Regions from separate parts of the Alteromonas gilva genome, predicted to be linked through region 1. Evidence: predicted binding sites of a transcription regulator. Region 1 holds the regulator's gene; the other holds the start of a gene.
What was found. Region 1 encodes sigma-54, which starts transcription at its own class of promoters, with help from an activator protein. Its sites were predicted from a motif close to GTTGGCACGNNNNTNGNNT; they were not measured.
Positions count from the first base shown of each region.

Region 2: the regulator sigma-54 is predicted to act here: its motif matches at 729-747, upstream of OIK42_RS11675 (CsbD family protein).

Region 1 covers NZ_JAQQXP010000001.1:1,061,888-1,068,019, reverse strand. The annotation lists gene kdsC (3-deoxy-manno-octulosonate-8-phosphatase KdsC) at 1-497, shown strand, start outside; gene lptC (LPS export ABC transporter periplasmic protein LptC) at 494-1,057, shown strand; gene lptA (lipopolysaccharide transport periplasmic protein LptA) at 1,026-1,577, shown strand; gene lptB (LPS export ABC transporter ATP-binding protein) at 1,574-2,299, shown strand; gene OIK42_RS04705 (RNA polymerase factor sigma-54) at 2,382-3,860, shown strand; gene hpf (ribosome hibernation promoting factor) at 3,885-4,172, shown strand; gene ptsN (PTS IIA-like nitrogen regulatory protein PtsN) at 4,185-4,643, shown strand; gene rapZ (RNase adapter RapZ) at 4,674-5,519, shown strand; gene OIK42_RS04685 (HPr family phosphocarrier protein) at 5,519-5,791, shown strand; gene OIK42_RS04680 (DUF885 domain-containing protein) at 5,816-6,132, opposite strand, start outside.
Region 2 covers NZ_JAQQXP010000001.1:2,622,269-2,628,400, reverse strand. The annotation lists gene OIK42_RS11680 (efflux RND transporter permease subunit) at 1-598, shown strand, start outside; gene OIK42_RS11675 (CsbD family protein) at 815-1,006, shown strand; gene OIK42_RS11670 (isochorismatase family protein) at 1,256-1,795, shown strand; gene pheS (phenylalanine--tRNA ligase subunit alpha) at 2,015-2,995, shown strand; gene pheT (phenylalanine--tRNA ligase subunit beta) at 3,008-5,395, shown strand; gene ihfA (integration host factor subunit alpha) at 5,400-5,699, shown strand; gene OIK42_RS11650 (hypothetical protein) at 5,883-6,132, shown strand, end outside.

The sequences.
Region 1 (6,132 bases):
GCAACATTGCGTTGCTGGTGTGTGATGTCGACGGGGTTTTTTCCGACGGTCGGATTTACCTGGGTAATCAGGGCGAAGAACTAAAAGCATTTCATACCCGAGACGGATACGGCGTTAAAGCGCTGGTAAACAGCGGCATTGACGTGGCCGTGATCACCGGACGCCGTTCGCAAATTGTTGCCGAACGTATGCAAGCTCTCAAGGTTAAACATATTATTCAGGGTGAGGAAAACAAAGCCGACGCTTTGGCAGCCCTGCTCAACACTCTGCAGTTAACGCCGGCGCAAGTTGCAGCGGTAGGTGATGATATGCCTGACACCGGTATGTATGCGCACAGTGCAGTGAACATTGCCGTAAAGGATGCACATCCAGCCGTGTTACAGCAGGCCAACTGGATTACCACTCAACGCGGCGGGTTTGGCGCAGTGCGTGAAATTTGCGATACCCTGCTACAAGCTAACGATGCGCTGGACGGCATACAGGGAAGCAGTGTATGAGTAGACTCGGTCTCATTATTGCTGGCTTATTTATTCTTGCGGCATCGCTCTACTTACCGACATTTTTAACCGAAGAGCCGGTTGTATTGCCCGATCAGGACGTGTTAGCGCTGTCGCCGACGTATAAGGCGCGCAATCTCACAACCACATTATTTAATGAGGAAGGACTGCGTATCCATCAGGTATTTTCTTCATCTATGGAAAACTACGAACAATTGGGTTTTATATTGTTCCAAAAGCCGCAGTATACTGTTTATCAGGATGCTGACGAGCCGCCCTGGCAGGTCGTCGCGGCAGAAGGCACCTTGTATGACAATAATGTGATTCAACTCGAAAAGAACGTTGATATTGTCAGTCAAAATCCGGCTGATTTTGTTCAGCGGGTCACCACGGACTACCTGGAAATCGATTTGGATACCCAAACCATGGTGTCAGAGGCCAGCGTAGAAATATCCGGCCCTAACTTCATCATATTAAGTAACGGGTTACGCGCTAACCTGAAACATAAAACTTATGAGTTAAATGATCATGTGCAAACGACTTATCAACCTGCTAACTAGTGCATTATTAGTGCTTTCACCTGCACTGGTGCTAGCCAAACAATCAGACTTTTCGCAAAACTTAGAAGTGAAATCAGAATCGCAATTTATGGACGGCAAACTTAAGAAAACCGTTCTGGTTGATAATGTCCAAATTACTCAGGGTACGTTAAACATTCGCGCCGATCGGCTCGAAATTGAGGGTGAGCAAGGCAAAGGTAAAGAAATATTCATTGCCACAGGACGTCCGGCGTATTACAGCCAGCAACTGGATGATGGCAAAGTGGTGGAAGCTGAGGCGTTTGAAATACGCTATGAAGTAGCAAATCGAACTATCTCACTCACAGGACAGGCAAAGCTGAATCAAAATGCCCGTACCATGACCGCTGAATCGATTACCTACGATATGGAAAAAGAACAGTTTAAGGCTACCGGGTCTGACGATGGTGACGGCCGCGTTACCACGATTTACAGTATGGAACCCGATGACAGTGCGGCCAAAAAAACCGACAATGATGAACAGGATGACGATAACGAATGACCACCCTGACCGCCAAACATTTAGCCAAGTCGTATAAAAGTCGTCAGGTAGTTCGCGACGTTAGCGTTGAGGTATCGACCGGGCAGATTGTGGGCTTGCTGGGGCCTAATGGCGCCGGTAAAACCACCACCTTTTACATGATCGTGGGCTTGGTACCGCTGGATAAAGGCGACATTCGCATTGATGACATGGATTTAACCCGTCAGCCCATGCATGAGCGCGCCCGTCACGGCATAGGCTACCTGCCTCAGGAAGCGTCCATATTCCGCAAGTTAAGTGTTTTTGATAATATTATGGCGATATTACAAACACGCAAAGGCCTGAGTTCGGAACAGCGATTAAATGAAGCCAATGCCCTACTTGATGAATTCAATATTAACCATATACGTAATAGTACCGGCATGAGTTTGTCAGGTGGTGAGCGCCGTCGCGTTGAGATTGCCCGGGCACTGGCAGCGAACCCCAAATTTATTTTGCTGGATGAACCCTTTGCGGGTGTTGACCCAATTTCGGTTAATGATATAAAGAAGATAATTCAACATCTTCGTGACCGTGGGATCGGCATTTTGATTACCGACCACAACGTCAGGGAAACCCTGGATGTTTGTGAGATGGCTTATATTGTCAGCCAGGGAGAACTGATTGCTCAGGGTAGCGCAGAACAGGTGTTGAGCAATCAAAAAGTGAAGGATGTATACCTGGGTGAGCAATTCAGGCTATAGTTAGGGACAGGCTGCCAAACAATAACGTGACAACCACCATTGTCCATTTCAATAACAAGCAAGGCGTTAAGAATAGAAGTAGATGAAACCATCTTTACAGCTTAAATTTAGTCAACAACTCACTATGACGCCACAGTTGCAGCAGGCCATTAAACTGCTGCAGCTTTCTACACTGGATCTTCAGCAAGAAATTCAGGAAGCGCTGGATGCTAATCCTCTGCTTGAAATCGAGGACAACAGCGACAACGATATCGTCGAGACCAGTAAACTCGATGCTGAAGCTGATGCAGCGGCAACTGCCACCAGCGATAATAATTTAGACTCCAACGAAGCGCTGGAAAAAAACGAACTGCCTGACGAGCTGCCTATCGACAGTACCTGGGATGAATATTATTCAGCATCGTCGGCACCGGCACCTGGCCCTTCCTCGTCAGACGACGATCAGGTTTTTCAGGGCGAAACCACCGATGACATCCAGGCTCATTTATTGTGGCAAATGCGCCTGACGCCATTCAGTGAAATCGACCGTGCTATTGCTATCGCGATTATTGATTCGATAGATGAGTCAGGATATTTAACCGTTTCAGTTGAAGATATTCTCAACAGCGTCAATACTGATGATATGGAAGAGCCCGTTGAGGAAGACGAAGTTGAATGTGTCCTTAAGCGCATTCAGATGTTTGACCCCATCGGCTCCGGTTCACGTACCCCGCAGGAGTGTCTACTGGTTCAGCTTAAACAATTTGCGCCGGATACGCCTTGGCTAAACGAAGCAAAAACATTGATAGAAGATTACGCCGATCTGTTGAGCAGCAAGGACTACCGCACACTCATGCGTAAGTCGCGGCTCAAAGAAGATGATCTGCGAGAAGCCATGCGTTTGCTACAAACACTTAATCCGCGTCCTGGCAGTGCGTTGATTACCCAGGAACCTGAGTATGTCATTCCTGATGTCTCGGTTAGCAAGAAAAAGGGCCGCTGGGTGGTAGAACTCAACCCGGATAGTCTGCCTAAACTGAGCGTTAATCAACAGTATGCGGCAATGAGTCGTCAGTCGAGAAATAGCGCTGACTCACAGTTTATCCGCTCGCACATGCAAGAGGCTAAATGGTTCATAAAGAGCCTGGAGTCACGCAACGACACACTGCTTAAAGTTGCTAACTGTATTGTGCAGCAACAAATGGGCTTCTTTGAGCATGGCCCTGAAATGATGAAACCAATGGTGCTCAATGACGTAGCTGAAATGGTTGATATGCATGAATCAACCATATCACGGGTGACCACGCAGAAATATATGCATACCCCACGCGGTATTTTTGAGCTTAAATACTTTTTCTCAAGTCACGTAGCGACTGAATCGGGCGGCGAATGCTCATCTACCGCTATTCGTGCGTTAATAAAAAAATTGGTTGCTGCGGAAAAACCCAGCAAACCTTTAAGCGACAGTAAAATTGCCCAATTGTTGGCTGATCAAGGTATTAAAGTTGCTCGGCGAACAATAGCAAAATACCGGGAATCACTTTCGATTCCACCGTCTAACCAACGCAAGAGCCTTATCTAGGCAGAAATATAAGGAAGACGAACTATGCAAATTAATCTTACAGGTCATCACGTTGAGATTACCGATTCTTTGCGTAACTATGTTGATACTAAATTTAGCAAACTGGAGCGTCATTTTGACCACATTTCAAATGTCCATGTGATATTGAATGTGGAAAAACTGAATCAAAAAGCTGAGGCCACCATGCATTTAAGCGGTGCTGAAGTATTTGCGTCGTCAGAAAACTTAGATATGTATGCAGCGATCGACGCTATGGTAGACAAGCTTGATCGTCAGGTCATTAAGCATAAGGAAAAGCTCAAAAAGCACTAGGCCCCTAACCCTATGAATATAGAAGCCTTAGTTAGCCTGGATCGCACTGAATGTGCGGTCCAGTGCAACAGTAAAAAACGCATACTCGAAATTATTAGCACAATTGCTGCACAAGCCAATCCGGAAATCCAAAAGGACGAGGCCCTCACAGCGCTGTTGGCTCGCGAAAAAATGGGCAGCACGGGCATCGGCAATGGCATTGCACTGCCACACGGACGGCTGGCCGGCCTTTCAGAAATTACCGCCGTTGTGGTAACCACCAAACCGTCTATTGCATTCGATGCGATAGATGACAAACCTGTCGACATCTTTTTTTCTATATTAGTGCCAGAGAACCAAACTGAAGGACACTTGCAGACACTGGCAACAATTGCCGGTAAACTGAGTCAAAAATCCATCGTAAAGACTATTCGGAACGCCGAAACGAAGGAACAAGTTATTGCAGCGCTGTGCGACAACACCGCCCAGTAAACAGTAATACCACAAGGAGTCTGACAGTTCATGAAGCTTATCATTATCAGTGGTCGTTCGGGCTCGGGGAAGTCCGTTGCGCTGCGCGCACTGGAAGATCTCGGTTATTACTGCGTTGACAACATCCCGGTTAACCTGCTGCCGACCCTGACCCACACGGTAGCCGATGAATACGATCAAGTCGCTGTCAGCATTGATGTGCGCAACCTGCCAAAAGAGCCTGAGGATCTGGTTGAAATCCTCGATTATCTGCCCTCATCCTGGGCTATGACTATCGTTTATCTGGATGCCAGCGACGATATGCTGGTAAAACGTTTCAGCGAAACCCGCAGGCTTCATCCACTTGCCAAATTAAATATATCCCTGGCAGATGCCATCCAGGCCGAAAAAGATCTGTTAGCGCCGATTGTCGAGCGGGCCGATCTGTATATCGATACCGATCGCTTGTCGATTCACCAGTTAGCTGAGTTAATTCGTGAGCGTATTCTGGGTAAAAAAAGTTCGCGGTTGGTACTGGTATTTGAATCCTTTGGTTTTAAACATGGTATCCCCAAAGACGCCGATTATGTCTTTGATGCACGGTTCTTACCTAATCCACACTGGGAGCCAGACCTAAGGCACCACACCGGCCTGGATTCACCCGTTGAAGCTTTTCTCGGTTCACAGCCCATCGTCACTAAGTTTATCTGGCAAATTCAGAATTTAATCACCACCTGGCTGCCGCATTTAGAGCGGAACAATCGCAGCTACGTAACCATTGCCATTGGCTGTACGGGTGGTCAGCATCGCTCCGTATTTGTAGCTCAGTCATTAGCAAAACTGTTCGCAGATAAGCATCCGGATGTGCAAATCCGTCACAGGGAGTTGAACCGATAATGCGTGTAGAGAAAACCCTCACAATCGTTAACAAGCTGGGCCTGCACGCGCGCGCAGCCACCCAGTTAGTGCAATTGGCTAATCAGTTTGATGCGCAGATTACCCTCATTAAAGGCGAGCAGGAAGCCAATGCCAACAGTGTACTGGGCCTGATGCTCATGGAAAGCCACCAGGGTGAGCAGGTCGATGTGATCAGCGAAGGTCCTGATGCCGAAGCCGCCATGCAGGCTGTCGAATCGCTGATCGCCGGGCGCTTTAACGAGGCTGAGTAGCAGGGAGTCGTCACTCCCTGTGGTTTAACGATAGGCGTCAATATACGCCTGAATTTGCCGGTCCAGAAGAGCCAGTGGCAGCGCCCCATTCCCCAGCAACTGTTGATGAAACTCACGGATATCAAACTGATTACCCAGCGCCTGCTCGGCGCGCTCACGTAATTCAAGTATTTTTAGCTGGCCCATCTTGTACGACAACGCCTGGCCCGGCCAGGAAATATAGCGGTCCACTTCGGCGCGCACGTTGGCCATCGATAATGCGGTATTAGCCGCCAGATAATCGATTGCCCGGGCCCGGCTCCACCCTTGCGAGTGAATGCCCGTATCGATAACCAGTCGAC
Region 2 (6,132 bases), 1.6 Mb from region 1:
TGAAACCGCGGCGAAACTCTTTAGCCGGGTGCGCAGTCAGATTGAAGCGATTGAATTACCGGATGGCTATGAACTGGAGTGGGGCGGTGAGTTTGAGGCATCAAGCAAAGCGCAAAAAGCGATTTTTGGTTCGCTGCCGTTAGGTTATCTGATCATGTTTATTACCACGGTGCTGCTGTTTGCCTCGGCGCGCATTGCCGCGATTATCTGGGCGTGTATTCCGCTGGCGTTGATAGGCGTCAGTTATGGTCTGTTGTTAACCGGCGCGCCCTTTGGTTTTATGGCACTACTGGGCTTTTTAAGTTTATCCGGCATGATCATTAAAAACGGCATTGTGTTGGTTGAGCAGGTAAAACTTGAACTCAGCGAGGGCAAAGCGCCTTATCCGGCCCTGTTTCACGCTACCTTAAGCCGGGTCAGGCCGGTGTGTATGGCTGCTATCACCACGATACTGGGTATGATTCCGTTATTATTTGATGATTTTTTTGCCAGCATGGCGGTGGTGATCATGTTTGGGCTAGGCTTTGCCACTCTGTTAACACTGGTGTTTGTGCCTGTGCTGTACAGTCTGGTGTTTAAAGTGCACAACAAAGCGTAGTGCTAAGTATTGCTGACCTGTTGCGCGTTTTCCCCTGTAACTCTTGCAATATGACATTGTAAGGATTTTGCATTAACGGGTTTTAATCACAGAGCCGGTTTTTAACTCTATGATTGTAATTGATATTTTTATTGGTATGCCTTTCGCATCACTGTAAGTGACGTTTATCGGTGTCATGCTTTATGACACCCTATTCTCATAAACAGGGAGCAAAATATGAATTCTGATATTGCAAAAGGTAAGTGGAACCAACTGACCGGCGTAGTAAAGCAAAAGTGGGGTAAACTCACTGACGACGAAGTTGAACAAATGGAAGGCAATTTCGAAGAGTTTTACGGCAAAATGCAAGAAAAGTACGGCATGAGCCGTGACAAGGCACGAGAAGAGTTTGAGTCTCTTAGCCAGTAAATTAGCCAGTAAATAAATAACTAACGCCCTCGGTGTATTAGCACCGGGGGCGTTTTTTGTTGGGATGCAGCAAGTGCACACATGGGCTTGGCAGCCGCTGAAGTATGGCTTTACTGGCGTAACGGTCACGGGAACTGTCGCAATGGCAACTGCGGGTGACTATACTCGGTAATGTGTTTTTTTGGGCAGCAGCCCTGAGCGGGTGAACAGCCCTGAGCGGGTAAATGCAGCTTTGAGCGGGTAAAAACTATGTTAGAACGTCAAAAAGCGGGAGTGCTGGTTGTCGATGTACAGGGTAAATTAGCCCGCAGTGTCGCCGACAGCGAGCGCATGATCAATCACCTCGCGAGTCTTATTAAGGGAGCGCAGCAGCTGGGATTACCCATTATTCAGGTAGAACAGCTTCCCGACAAACTGGGCGCAACCGTGCCCGAACTGCAGTTGTTGCTGCCGCCGGGTACCGCGCTTGAAAAATCAACGTTCAGTGCACTGCGCAATGAGCGGGTTGAACAGCAGCTGCATGCAACCGGCCGCACCCAGTGGCTTATCTGCGGTATTGAGGCGCATATTTGTGTGTATCAAAGTGCTATCGATTTACTGGCCTACGGCAGCGAGGTTCATATTGTCACCGATGCCGTCTCCGCTCGCAATCCGGACCACAAAACCCTGGCGCTGAACAAACTGCAGGCGGCCGGTGCTCACCTTACCTGCCTGGAAATGGCGTTGTTTGAATTGCTCGAACGTGCTGGCACTGACGAGTTCAAAGCAATCTTACCGCTCATTAAGTAAGGCTGCTCACCACCTGTTGAGAGCAAAAACGGTCAGTTTAACGCTGCTTTTTGCTCTTTTTTTAATTTATTTGCCCAAATCAGCCTGTTAGGGTAGCCGCGGCTTTTAACCTTTGTGTAAAATAGCCCCCTTTTGTACACCCGCTGTTTGCCTCATCATTTGAGTCGCGGTGAAACAGCAGGTTCCTGCAGTAATTTTTAGTACCAAATTGGGGAAATCATGGAGCTTGAAGCGATAGTCAGTCAGGCCAAGGCACAGATTGACGCTGCCAGCGACGCAGCAACGCTCGACCTGGTAAGAGTTGAGTTTATGGGCAAAAAAGGCAAGTTGACCGACCAGTTAAAAGGGTTAGGCAAACTTTCCGCCGAAGAGCGTCCACTTGCCGGGCAAAAAATCAACCAGGCTAAGCAAGAAATTCAACAGGCCATTACCGCTAAAGGTGACGCTTTACGTAGCGCTGAGCTGAATAAAAAACTGAGCGAAGAAGCGGTTGATGTTACCTTACCCGGTCGCACGGAACCAAATGGTAACCTGCACCCGGTATCCCGGACTATCGCCCGCATCGAGCAGTTTTTTGGCGAGCTGGGTTTTGCCGTTAAAACCGGCCCCGAAGTGGAAGACAGCTTTCACAACTTCGACGCGCTGAATATCCCGGCCAATCACCCGGCCCGGGCCGATCATGATACCTTTTACTTTAATCCCAATATTATGCTGCGCACGCAAACTTCCGGGGTGCAAATTCGCACCATGGAAGCCGAGCAACCTCCGCTGCGGATTATTTCCCCGGGTCGTGTCTACCGTAACGATTACGACCAGACCCATACGCCGATGTTCCATCAGGTAGAAGGGTTAATGGTTGATAAAAATGTCAGTTTTACTGAACTGAAAGGCATATTGCATGACTTTTTACAGAACTTCTTTGAAGAGTCGTTACAGGTACGTTTCAGACCGTCATACTTCCCGTTTACTGAACCATCAGCAGAAGTGGATGTCATGGGTAAAGATGGCCAATGGCTCGAAGTACTGGGGTGCGGTATGGTGCATCCGAATGTATTACGGGCGGTGAATATCGACCCGGAAATTTACACTGGTTTTGCCTTTGGTATGGGCGTAGAGCGTTTAACCATGCTGCGTTATGGCGTTAACGATTTACGCGCATTCTTTGAAAACGATCTTCGGTTCCTCAAGCAGTTCAGTTAAGGCATAAGTGATATGAAATTCAGTGAAAAATGGTTAAGAGAATGGGTTAACCCGGGTGTATCACAGCATGAACTGTGCGAGCAGCTGAGTATGGCTGGCCTGGAAGTGGATGGCGTTGAACCGGTGGCGGGTGATTTCAGCGGCGTGGTTGTGGGTGAAGTCGTCGAATGCGGTCAGCATCCGAATGCCGACAAACTGCGGGTAACCAAAATCAATGTGGGTGAAGATGAGCTGCTGGACATTGTATGCGGCGCACCTAACTGTCGTCTGGGCTTAAAAGTAGCGGTTGCCAAAGTAGGCGCGGTGCTGCCGGGCGACTTTAAAATTAAGAAAGCCAAACTGCGCGGCGAGCCCTCATTTGGCATGTTATGCAGCTATTCTGAACTGGGTGTCAGTGACGATCACAGTGGCATCATTGAATTGCCACTTGATGCGCCGGTTGGCGCTGATATTCGTGACTACCTCGGTCTTGATGATGTGACAATCGAAGTTGACTTAACCCCTAACCGTGCCGATTGCTTAGGCATGCGCGGTATTGCCCGGGAAGTGGGCGTGTTAAATAAAACTGATGTCACTGAACCTGCCATAACGCCGGTCGCCGCTAGCATAGACAGTCAACTGGCAATTACCCTGAGTGCGCCCCAAGCCTGCCCACGCTATTTAGGCCGGGTGGTAAAAGGCGTTAATGTGAAAGCTAACTCGCCACTGTGGTTAACCGAAAAGCTGCGTCGTAGCGGCATTCGCAGCATCGACCCGATTGTTGATGTGACCAACTTTGTGCTGTTGGAGCTGGGCCACCCTATGCACGCATTTAACCTGGCTTCGATAGACGGTGGTATTGATGTGCGTATGGCCAAAGCAGGCGAAAAGCTGACGCTGCTGGATGAAACCGAAGTCGAGTTAAAAGACAATACACTGGTCATCGCAGACGATAGCAAAGCGCTGGCTATGGCCGGTATTTTTGGTGGGTTGCATTCTGGTACCGACGAAAACACCACCGACATTTTACTGGAAAGTGCCTTTTTTAATCCGGATGCGATTATGGGTAAAGCGCGTCAGTATGGTTTGCATACCGATGCATCACATCGCTATGAGCGCGGTGTTGATCCCCAGTTGCAGGCCACCGCTATGGAACGCGCTACGCAATTGATTGTTGAAATCTGTGGCGGACAGGCGGGCCCGGTAGTGGAAGCGGTAAGCGAGTCTGACGTACCTTCGCGGGCACAGGTGACCTTGCGTAAAGCGCGTTTGGCGCGTGTATTGGGTATTGAAATCCCGGCAGCTACGGTTAGCGATATTCTGGCTCGTCTGGGCATGAACGCCACCGAAACAGAAGACGGTTGGGTAGCCTCGGCGCCTAGCTATCGCTTTGATATTGCCATCGAAGAAGATCTGATTGAAGAAATCGCCCGGGTATATGGCTATAACAACATTCCCAACGTGGCGCCAGCGGCGACGTTGTCGATGATCCCGGCCAGCGAAACAGATATACCGGTTAATACGGTTAAATCAGTATTATTAAACCGTGGCTACAACGAAGCGATTACGTATTCGTTTGTTGATCCGAAAATACAAAATGCGTTATTCCCCGACAGTAACGGTTTGGTGCTGCCGCATCCGATCTCTTCGGATATGTCGATTATGCGGGTTAGCCTGTGGCCAGGCCTGCTTCAGTCAACGGCCTATAACCAAAAACGTCAGCAACAGCGCATTCGCCTGTTTGAGACCGGATTACGTTTTATCCCCGACGCCGAAGCGCCTAACGGCATTAATCAGCAACCCATGCTGGCGGGTGTATTAGCCGGACGCCGCAAGGAAGAACATTGGGACAGTACCGACACCGCAGTAGACTTTTTTGATGCAAAAGCGGATGTTGAAGCACTTTTAGCATTGACGGGAAAGGAAAAAGCGTTCATTTTTAAAACAGCAACGCATTCAGTATTACACCCTGGTATGTCTGCAGCGATATATCTGGATGATAAATGTGTTGGTTGGCTGGGCGCGGTGCATCCGCAGTTCAGTAAGCAACTAGGTACAAGTGGCCGGGTTTTTGTGTTTGAAATAGAGCTGTCAGCCCTGACAAAACGTGCTCTTCCTCAGGCGCAGGCGATATCTAAATACCCGGCAAACCGCCGTGATATTGCGATTATTGTTAAAGATCAGGTTAAAGTGGGTGATGTAATAAAATTCATCGAGAAAATTAGCGTAAATCAATTAGTTGGCCTAAACTTGTTCGATGTATATACTGGTCAGGGCATTGCTGATGGTTATAAGAGCCTGGCATTGTCTTTAATTCTCCAGGATCCAGGTAAAACACTGGAAGATGCAGAGATACAATCAGCAGTAGATTCGGTGGTTCAAGGGCTTGAATCAGAATTCGGGGCAGCGTTAAGAGAGTAAACTTATGGCACTAACCAAGGCCGAGATGGCTGAACACTTATTCGAAAAACTGGGTATAAATAAAAAGGACGCGAAAGATTTGGTCGAAGCGTTTTTTGAAGAAATCAAAGGCGCACTGGAATCCGGTGAGCAAGTGAAACTGTCAGGCTTTGGTAATTTTGATCTGCGTGATAAAAACGAACGACCGGGCCGAAACCCCAAAACGGGCGAAGACATTCCGATCAAGGCGCGCCGGGTAGTGACATTTCGCCCGGGGCAAAAACTCAAAAGCCGGGTGGAAAACTCCAAGCCGCCCACAGAGTAACGTATCGCCAGATGCAGTATTGCAGGGGCCGGTTTTAACCGGCCCCTGCTTTATAACATTGCTCAACACATTTGTTTGTCTCCTTCCTTCGTTGATATCACGATATCTGCGCTGCCGTGCGCCGGTATTCCATTCGTAGTACAATCCCGTGCTGAAGTTTAATTTTTACTGTTTAAGGTGTTTATGTCTTTAAGACCGATTGTTGTGGGGGCCGTCATTATCGCGGTCGTTTGGTTCGGCTATGTTCAGTTTGGCGAGCAGGTACAGGACGGCTCACCAGGCGAGGAGCCGCAGGCCAATGAAGCAAAATTACGCTCGGTAGCCTTTCGACAGCAAATTTTGCATGCCAGTGATCTGGTAGCGGGTATGGCCGAAGCGGTACGCATGAAAGACCAACAAGCGGTTGAGCAATGGCAGCAACAAGCCGTAGAAG